DNA from 3 places in the Leuconostoc citreum genome. Region 1 is predicted to be linked to each of the others. Evidence: predicted binding sites of a transcription regulator. Region 1 holds the regulator's gene; each other region holds the start of a gene.
What was found. The regulator Rex, encoded in region 1, represses fermentation and respiration genes when NADH is low (regulators of the CRP and FNR family bind a similar motif). The targets are predictions, from matches to a motif close to TTGTGAANTANTTCACAA.
Positions count from the first base shown of each region.

Region 2: FGL72_RS06645 (zinc-dependent alcohol dehydrogenase family protein) is a predicted target of Rex. The motif match lies at 1,366-1,383, and genes of this name have one in related genera.
Region 3: FGL72_RS07985 ((S)-acetoin forming diacetyl reductase) is a predicted target of Rex. The motif match lies at 1,920-1,937, and genes of this name have one in related genera.

Region 1 is NZ_CP042410.1:100,708-103,996, forward strand. Features, by position in the region: gene rimI (ribosomal protein S18-alanine N-acetyltransferase) at 1-283, shown strand, start outside; gene tsaD (tRNA (adenosine(37)-N6)-threonylcarbamoyltransferase complex transferase subunit TsaD) at 286-1,302, shown strand; gene FGL72_RS00550 (redox-sensing transcriptional repressor Rex) at 1,457-2,107, shown strand; gene FGL72_RS00555 (lipid II:glycine glycyltransferase FemX) at 2,113-3,150, shown strand.
Region 2 is NZ_CP042410.1:1,353,560-1,356,848, forward strand. Features, by position in the region: gene FGL72_RS06640 (DUF6198 family protein) at 1-325, opposite strand, end outside; gene FGL72_RS06645 (zinc-dependent alcohol dehydrogenase family protein) at 330-1,346, opposite strand; gene FGL72_RS06650 (LacI family DNA-binding transcriptional regulator) at 1,536-2,504, shown strand; gene FGL72_RS06655 (NAD(P)-dependent oxidoreductase) at 2,537-3,289, opposite strand, start outside.
Region 3 is NZ_CP042410.1:1,615,616-1,618,904, forward strand. Features, by position in the region: gene FGL72_RS07980 (sugar-binding transcriptional regulator) at 87-1,028, shown strand; gene FGL72_RS07985 ((S)-acetoin forming diacetyl reductase) at 1,096-1,866, opposite strand; gene FGL72_RS07990 (DUF6198 family protein) at 2,014-2,694, shown strand; gene FGL72_RS07995 (DUF805 domain-containing protein) at 2,727-3,218, opposite strand.

The DNA of each region.
Region 1 (3,289 bases):
TTTTATTGCAAATGCTGGATTTATTGGTGTGACGCAGATAATTGATGAAATCGAAATTGGCAGTTTGGCCGTTCATCCTGATTATCAACGGCGAGGTATAGCACAGCAGTTGTTAAATCAAATCCTTAAGCAGCCAAAAGTCAAACGATTTCTATTAGAAGTTGATGAAACCAATATTTCAGCCATTCAATTATACGAAAAAAATGGTTTTCAGGCTTATTTTCGCCGTGAAAAATATTATAAAAACGGCCATGCAGCAATCATGATGGAAAGGAACATCTAACCGTGACAAAAATTATAGCTTTTGAATCAAGTGCTGACGAAACTAGTGTAGCGATTGTTGAAGATGGTCATATTGTACTTAGTAATGCGGTAGCCACACAAATTAATTCCCATCAACGCTTCGGCGGGATTGTGCCAGAAGTTGCTAGTCGCCATCATATTGAATGGATTACGCGTGTCTTAGATGATGCACTAGATGCAGCACAAGTTAGGCCTGAAGATTTAGATGGTGTAGCTGTGACTTATGGCCCAGGATTGGTTGGCTCATTACTAGTTGGGCTGATGGGAGCCAAAACTTTCGCTCTGGCACATGATTTGCCAATCATACCGGTTAATCACTTGGCGGGTCATATTGCCGCTGCTAATTTCAATGTCCCAATTATTTATCCAGCGTTAGCATTGATGGTTTCCGGTGGCCATACTGAGCTTGTATTGATGACATCAGAAAATAATTTCGCTGTCTTAGGTGAGACTCGTGATGATGCGGCAGGTGAAAGTTTTGATAAAGTTGGTCGATTACTCAAACTCCCTTATCCAGCAGGTAAAACAATTGACGAAATGGCGCATAGGGGACAAGCAACCATTAAATTTCCAACTGCTATGGCACATGAAGATAACTATGATTTTAGTTTTTCCGGCTTAAAAAGTGCAGTTATTAACTATGTTCATCATGCTGAACAAAAGGGTGAAACAATCGATCATAACAATTTGGCGACAAGTTTTCAAAATGCTGTCGTTGATGCATTGATTGGTCGTACCAGAAAAGCCTTGAAGGATTATGACGTTAAAAGTTTTGTTTTGGCTGGCGGTGTAGCGGCCAATACGCAGCTACGTGATGAGTTAGACATATTATTATCACAATTCCCCAAGACAACCTTTATTCCAGTGCCACGAGAATACACAGGCGATAATGCGGCGATGATAGGTGCTGCTGGTTATTGGAACTTTAAACAACATATTTTTGCTGGATTAGATCTTAATACTAACCCTGGCTTAGATTTTGAATTATTAAATAAATAGTCACTTTGTGAATGAATCACTATCTTTTTTTGAAAAGCCTATTTATGTGATATAATAGTTATGCAAAAGTTCACAAGGTGAACATAGAGTGTGCTTTAATATTAAATAGAAAGTGACCACGTTCAGATGGTGACTTAAATGAATTGGAGAAACTATGACTCAACAACCAAAAATTCCACGTGCTACGGCAAAAAGATTGCCGATATACTTCCGTTACTTAACATTTTTACACGATGCGGGGACTGATCGCATTTCATCAGCAGAACTTAGTGATGCTATTAAATTTGATGCGGCAACAATACGTCGTGATTTTTCTTATTTTGGTGCACTTGGTAAGCGTGGTTATGGTTATGATGTGAAAGCACTATTAGATTTTTTTGCTAATGTTTTAGATCAAGACAGCTTAATTAATGTTGCTTTGATTGGCGCTGGTAATCTTGGACAAGCGCTCCTAAACTTTAACTTCCATCAATCTTCAAATATGCGTATTTCCGCTGCCTTTGACGTTGATGAAACTCGAGCTGGAACGATTATGGCTGGTGTGCCTATCTATGCCATGAGTGAGTTAACAGAACAGATTACAGCACAGCGCATTAATATTGCTATTTTAACTGTTCCACAAGGTGTCGCACAAGAGATTACTGATAAGCTTGTTGAAGCAGGGATTAAAGGTATTTTGAACTTTACACCACTGCGTGTGACTGTACCAAATAATGTGCGTGTGCAGAACGTTGATTTAACAAATGAATTGCAAACATTGGTTTATTTTATTGATAACTATGGTTCAATTACGACAGGGTTATAATTCAGATGGCTATTTTAGATTTAAATGATGCAGAGAAAGTTACCGCCTACCAAGAATTTGTTCGTCGTGATCCAAGAGGGCAGGTAACACAGGATCCGCTTTGGGGTGAATTAAAATCTAATTGGGGTCATGTCTACGTTTACCATGAGACTAATGGCCGTATTGATGCAGTTTTGTCAGTCTTAACGGTTGAAGCTGTTACTGGCAAGTTACTAGGCTATGCTGGTCGCGGGCCGATTGCGGACATCGACGATATTGATTTGATAAAGTCTATGATTGAGGAAGCTTTGACAGCTTTACCAGATAATGTATTTTTAATTCGGATGGACCCTGAAGTGCCTTACACACCAGCACGTAATACAGCTTATCAAAACGCAGGTTTTGTCACTCGTAATCGCGATATTACGCACATGCATGGCAATATACAACCACGAAAGAACGTTGTCTTATATTACGATGGTCGTGGTGAAGGCGCTAAACCAATTACCAATGAAGATGACCTGATGTTGCATTTTAAGCGTGATTATCGTAATCAAATTAGACGTGCAGCCAAGGATGGTGTGACAGTAACTTCTGGTGATAGCGAAGCCGATGTCCGGGCATTCTTTGAGACCTATGTGATGATGGCTACAGCTCAAAGTATTACACATCGTCCAATTGATTATTTCTTGCGTATGCAAAAACTATGGCAAGGGACAGGACTATTTAAGGTATTCTTAGCTCACTTTGAGGGCCATGTTGTTGCTAGTGGCATTGGCTTTAGTTATGGGGACGAAATTTGGTATATGTATGCTGGATCTGATCGTCGTTATGCCAAGCATTATGGGCCTTATGCAGTGCAGTGGCATATGTTACAATGGGGCTTGGCCCTGGGTAAAGTAGCCTACGATTTTGGTGGTGTGGGGGACTTTGTGCCAACAGATGGGCTATATAAATTTAAACATGGCTTTGCCTATCATGATCCGCATGCTGAATATATTGGTGAGCTTGATTGGGTTCTTGATGATAGTGCATATCAGATGTATCTTGAGCAATTTAGTTAAAAACCGCCAAAAGGCGGTTTTTAAAATTAATATGTTATAATTAATGAGTTATCTATGTTAAATTGAACAATACTGTATCACTACTTTCTGATACAATTTTGTTTGGCTTCGCATAGATTTTTATTCATTAACAAGTTTA
Region 2 (3,289 bases), 610 kb from region 1:
AGGCAATATTGCCAACAAACTTTTTCCAATCAAAATAGCCTTGTAAGAATACATTCAATATTGCAATTAAGACACCTACAATGAAAAATACCCAACCAAGCATCAAATTTGATCCTTGAAACACTGCTTTATTAAAACCTGATTCAGCGGCTGTCCAATAAGCAGAGCCCAGAAAAGCTGGGTGGATTTTTTGACTTGTAACGACTGTTAAGACATTACCAGCCGCGTTGATTACCAAAGAAAGCACAAAATATGATAATGAGGCGCCAATCGTCAGCGTGCGACCATTCTTAGATGTCGTCTGTGCTACGTTTTTAGCGTTCATGAAATTATGCCTCTTCTCCACCAACTTTAACAACAGCCTTTGAAACTACACCAAGCTTACCATTAACAAAGTCATCAACTGTGTTATAGTCCAATTCGTGAGACATCAATGCTTCTACGTTCAACTTGCCTGATGACAACAAAGCCAATGAATCTTCAAATGCATTAGGGTTAATAAATGAACCTTGGATTGTCAATTGCTTTTGGAAGACTTCGTATGTGTTCATTTCGAACTTAGCATCAGGACCGCCAACACCAAACATCAATACTTGTGCACCACGTGCTGAAGCTTCAATAGCAGCTTCTTGTGTTTGTGGCAAACCAACAGCTTCAATGATAACATCGTATTCGCCTTCAGGAATCTTGTCACCCTTCATCGTGTTGAAGGTATTTTTAACACCAAACTTTTCTTTGTTCATTGCCAACTTTTCGTCAACGATACCAGCCAGGTCAACTTGGTGAATACCATAGGCTTGCAAAATTTGTACAAAGAGTTCACCCATGAAGCCATCACCAATAACCAAAGCTTTTTGGTATGGTGTTACTTTCAATAACTTAATACCATGGACAGCACATGAAATTGGTTCAACAACAGCTGCTGATTTCAATGATACGTTATCAGGAATTTGATAAACGACTGAAGCAGGTGCTGTAAAGTACTCTTCAAAGCCACCATCGCGTGTCACACCAACGGCTGACAAGTTTTCGCACAATTCTGGACGACCTGTACGGCAGAACTTGCATTGTCCGCAATAAATATTAGGATCAACAGTCACACGGTCCCCTACTTTAACATTGGTTACAGCTGAACCAACTTCGGCAACAACACCTGAGTTTTCGTGTCCCAAAACGATTGGAGGTACGGCTGGAGCTGAACCTGGCAAACCAGCATACAAAGCGTGGTCTGTACCACAAATACCCGCAAACGCAGTATGAATTTTCACCTCGTTTGGTTTTACTTCTGGTTGTGCAATATCTTGCAATTCCAGTGACTTAATGCCTGTTAATACTAATGCATCCATGATTAATGCTCCTCTTTTCTTGTGATTCCTTTAACTTACAAGGACAATGTTAAACCTTAAATTTTTTGTTGTCAAGCGTTGTTCAAAAAATATATTGCAGTAATCATCGTGAGCGTTTACAAAACCGTGTATAATGGACTAGTATAAATATAATTTTTGAGATTAGTTTCTCCACCAATGGAGGTGTTTATGGTTGCAAAGCTAAGTGACGTCGCTGAATTAGCAGGTGTCTCAGTAACAACGGTATCACGTGTGATTAATAGTTATGGTTCATTAAGTCAAAAAACAATTGATAAAGTCCACACTGCTATGCGTGAATTACATTATCAACCTAATGCAATGGCAAGGTCTTTACAGGGAAAATCTTCCCAATTTATCGGTCTTATTTTTCCTAACATACAAAACCCTTTTTTCACAGCACTTGCAAGTGAGATAGAACAACTTTTGTTTGAAAAAGGATACAAGGTTATTATTGCAACAAGTGCAAATAATATAGAAAAAGAACAACAATATTTGCAAATGCTTGCTGCTAATCAGGTTGAGGGTATTATTACATCATCACATAATCTTGGCATTGAAAGTTACAGCAATAGTTTGCTGCCTATCGTCGCTTATGATCGTCATCTGTCTGATAATGTGCCAATTGTTAGCGAAGACAATTACCAAGGTGGTTTTCTTCTTGGTAACTACCTTGTCTCACAAGGCGCCAAAAATCTTTTAGTATTGAACGATAACGATCAATCAATCTCGCCTACGTCAAAACGTTATAACGGTTTTGTTGATGCTGTCGGCTCAAAAAGTAAGATTAGTGCTCTGGATTTTGATTCCAACAAAATATCCGAACCAAATATTATTCAAGACATCGTAAAGGATATCCAAACGCAGAATATCGATGGAGTTTTTGCTTATAATGATATAATGGCTATTCAACTGCAAAACGCACTGCGAACTGCAAACATTCGAGTTCCTGAGGATGTCATTGTCGTTGGTTATGATGGCTCACCAATTGTGCAATTACTTCATCCTGACTTACCAACGATTATTCAACCAATTCACGAAGCAGCGCAACGCTTAATTGAAGTGTTATTTGCTGAAATCAATCAACAATCAACTGTTAAAAACGATTTACTACCAGTCACACTACATGAGCCAAAATAAAAAACCACAACCAAATCTGGTATGTGGTTTTTTTATGCGTTCACCTGATTCAATGGTGCTTCGTTATTTAATACACGCACAACTTCTTTTGCTGCAGCTAATCCGACAGCATCAAAAGCTTCTCGAGACTTAGCAGCAACATGCGGCGTGATAAATGTATTAGAAAGACCTAGTAAGGCATTGTTGTCAGAAATTGGTTCGTTAGTGACAACATCTAAACCAGCTCCAGCAATTTCTCCGGACTTTAGTGCATTAAACAACGCGTTTTCGTCCACGATGGCACCACGTGCTATATTCACTAATACCGCAGTATTTTTCATTTTTTTAAACACTTCAGCGTCAATCATATTCTGGGTATCAGACGTTGCCGGCAAGGCTAACACAATAAAATCAGATTGCGAATAGATTTCTTCTAAAGTTGCCATACGTCCATTTTTAACTGATTTACTATGTCGCGCATAAGCTAGTACCTCAACGTTAAAACCAGTTAAGAGTTCATCTACTTTTTGACCAATCGCACCAAAACCAATGATACCAATTTTCTTATGTGACACTTCTTGTCCTTTGGCTGGGGCATCTGTCTCATCCGTGATGCTTTGTCTCTCTTGATAAAATAAACGTCCGCTCATGAGCATGTGCATTAAGGCTGTCTCTGCAACAGCTGTTGCATTAGCACCAGGTGTATTTGTCACAATGACATGTTGCTGACTGGCGTCCTCTAAATTAACGTTATCATAACCGACACCATACCGCGCAACGATTTTCAAATCCGGAAGCTGAGATAA
Region 3 (3,289 bases), 350 kb from region 1:
ATTTAATTTTTTAAAATGAATCGTATTTTTTAAACAGTTTGTTTCAATATTAAAAATTTAGTACAATAGCAACAGAGGACCAAAATATGAGTTCACATGAATTACTATCTCAAATTGCTGAAGACTATTATTTGAACAAACGACCCTTTGGCGACATCTCAAAAAAATATCATATTAGTCGTTACTTAGTGAATAAATATCTTAACGAAGCTGTAAAAGAAGGCATTGTAAAAATTGAAATAACCGCTAATTCTCATCGCAATGCACAACTTGAGCACATTTTACAAGACAAGTATGCTGATATTAGCTTCTATGTTGTGCAAGACGATATCAATAACATTACGACGTCAGAACATTTATCAAATTATGCGGCGAACTTAGTTGACAAATTACTCAACGATAATAATAAAGTGATTGGCCTAACTTGGGGTGAAACGATATATAGTATGATTGATAGCCTCAAAAGTACGCCTTTAGAACGGGTTAAATTCACACAATTTTTAGGTGAAAATATGAAATATAACTCAACTGCAGGCTCAATACGTATGGTTGAACGTGCGGCTAAAAAAGTTTCGGGTGAATTTTTGACTTTACCAGCACCACTATATATTTTGAATGACATCGTTAGACAGGGACTATATTCTGAACCTTCCCTGCAAAATACACTGGCTGTAGCAAATAATATGGATGCGTTAATTACCGGCTTGGGTACGTTGCGCTCACTGGAATCTATTCCAATTTGGTGCAACAATCTAAATGGCATTTTCCCAACTATCAATTTCCGTGATATTGCTGGGATGATTTACGGTCGCCCATACGATATTCATGGCCATTTTTTGAATCAAGATGATGATAAAATTGTTGGCCTACCCGTTAATCAAATTATGAAAGTGCCAAGACGTATCTGTTTGGTGCGTGGTAAATCAAAATCTCGACCCGTTGTCGGAGCACTTCGCGGCAAACTTATAACAGATATGATTCTCACTGAAGCTATGGCTTATCGCATTCTCAACGAAGAAAATTTGTAATGACAATAAAAAAGCAGTTAAATGATCAATGTCATTTAACTGCTTTTTTATTCAAGTTATTTAATTATTAATGAAATACCATACCACCATCAACGATAATCGTTTGACCAGTGATATAGTTTGAATCATCCCCTGCTAGGAAACTAACAACATTAGCCACATCTTTGGCTTCACTCAGACGGCCCAATGCGATACCATTAGAGAATTGCGCCATGCCCCATTCATCATCCTTACCCGCATTTTGTCCAACTTCATGAGCAATATCCCACATCATAGGCGTCTTGACAATACCCGGTGCAAAAGCATTAACGGTAATACCAAACTCTGCTAGTTCTTTAGCTGTTGTTTGCGTAATGCCACGAATAGCAAATTTAGTTGAACCATAAACCGTTAGATTAGGATTGCCTTCAACACCTGCTTGTGATGTGGCATTAATAATTTTACCGCCATGTCCTAATGCTTTAAAGGCCTCGGTAGCAGCTTGTGTGCCCCAAACGACACCGTTGACGTTAATTCCCCATGTCCAGTTCATATCGTCCTCCGTAACCGCCATGATAGGGGTTGTTGGTGCTACACCAGCATTGTTGATGATAACGGAGAAATCACCAAACTTTGCTTTTGTTGCCTTAACAGCTGCAAAAACCTCATCACGCTTTGCGACATCAGCTTTAATCGCGATAGCTTCGCCACCTTGTTGATTAATCTCGCTTGCTACCTTTTGCACTTTATCTAAATGACGACCAACAAGTGCCAACTTAAAACCATCCTTTGCCAATCGTTCTGCAATCGCTTGTCCTATGCCTTGTCCAGCGCCTGTTACTAATGCTACTTTTGTCATAATCACATATCTTCCTTATTTTTTTATATCTACACTTAACAATATACGCCGTTTTGTGAAAAAGTAAACATAAATCGTTAAACAATTTTACCCTTGCTAACTGCCATTGGTATAAAATAAAACTATTAGTATTTACGGGAGACATATATGTATTACATTGATGGTCAATTTTATCAACTGGGATTAAAACAAAAAATAAGTTTTTTTATTGTTTCCCTCGTCATTAATTCCTTCGGTAATGGTTTAAGTGTTGCATCCGATATGGGATCTGCCCCTTGGACTGCTGGTGCTGCTAACTTAGCAAATCTAACTGGCTGGCAAATCGGAATTTTTCTAGCTCTTTTTGCCATAGCAGTTGCTTTTCTCAATATGTTTCTAGCCATGAATTTCAATTGGCCTAGACTACTGGGAAATGTGGCTTTTGGCCTATCATTTAGTTTTTTGGTTGGCTTGTTTTCTTCACTATTTATTAATTTAGGGATACATACCTTGCCATGGTGGTTACGTTTGCCGATTGATTTCTTTGCTATTTGGAATATAGGTGTTGCCATCTCAATTTATCAACGTGTGAACTGGGTTTTGCATCCCCTTGACGATTTGACAAACATTCTACGTTTTGATTACTTTCACGGCAATGCTTCAAAAGCACAGATGAGCAATTTCATAGTAGCTATTGCTATTTCCTTAATCACATTTTTATTTACACACCAGTTTGTTGCCCTTGGTATTGGTACAATTGTCTCGTTTCTTTTCCAAGGTCGTAATATTGCCTGGGCTGATAAATATATTTTTAAACACCTGGTTCATGGCGATGTTCGAGGCAATTAAAAAAGTGCTTGGGTATAAAACCAAGCACTTTTTTAAATATATGGGCTATTAAATTTTGTTTTAGCAAAGGTGAGCCATAACGAAAAAATAATACTGACACTTACAGGAATCCACCTGATTAAATTATAACTCGAACTCGCCTTATCAATATGAAAGATAATAACTAAGGCAGCGAAAGCAACATAACATCCCATTGGTATCAGCTGCCACCAACCAGAAAACCCAGCATCATGCAGACGACGTGTGTATAACGCTATATTGGGTATGAAGACAATCACTGCAATGATTGCGGAGACAACAATTAAAAATGACACCGTACCCATTAACGGTGAGCTCTCGGTTGCCACATTACCCCGCTTGCCAAAGAAAGTTCCTAATCCTGCAACCATAACAACAACACACATTAAGCATAAATAGATTACACCCCAAAACCATGTCACCCAATTAAAAGCACGCTGTGAACTGGTCCCCCGAAATGTGGCGTATCTTTTAAAAAAATCGACTAATGCTGCCCAAGCTGTCATATTAATCCCCCATAAAACTCAATTCGTTTTGTCCATTCTACCATTGGTTTATTTTGATAACAATAAAAAAA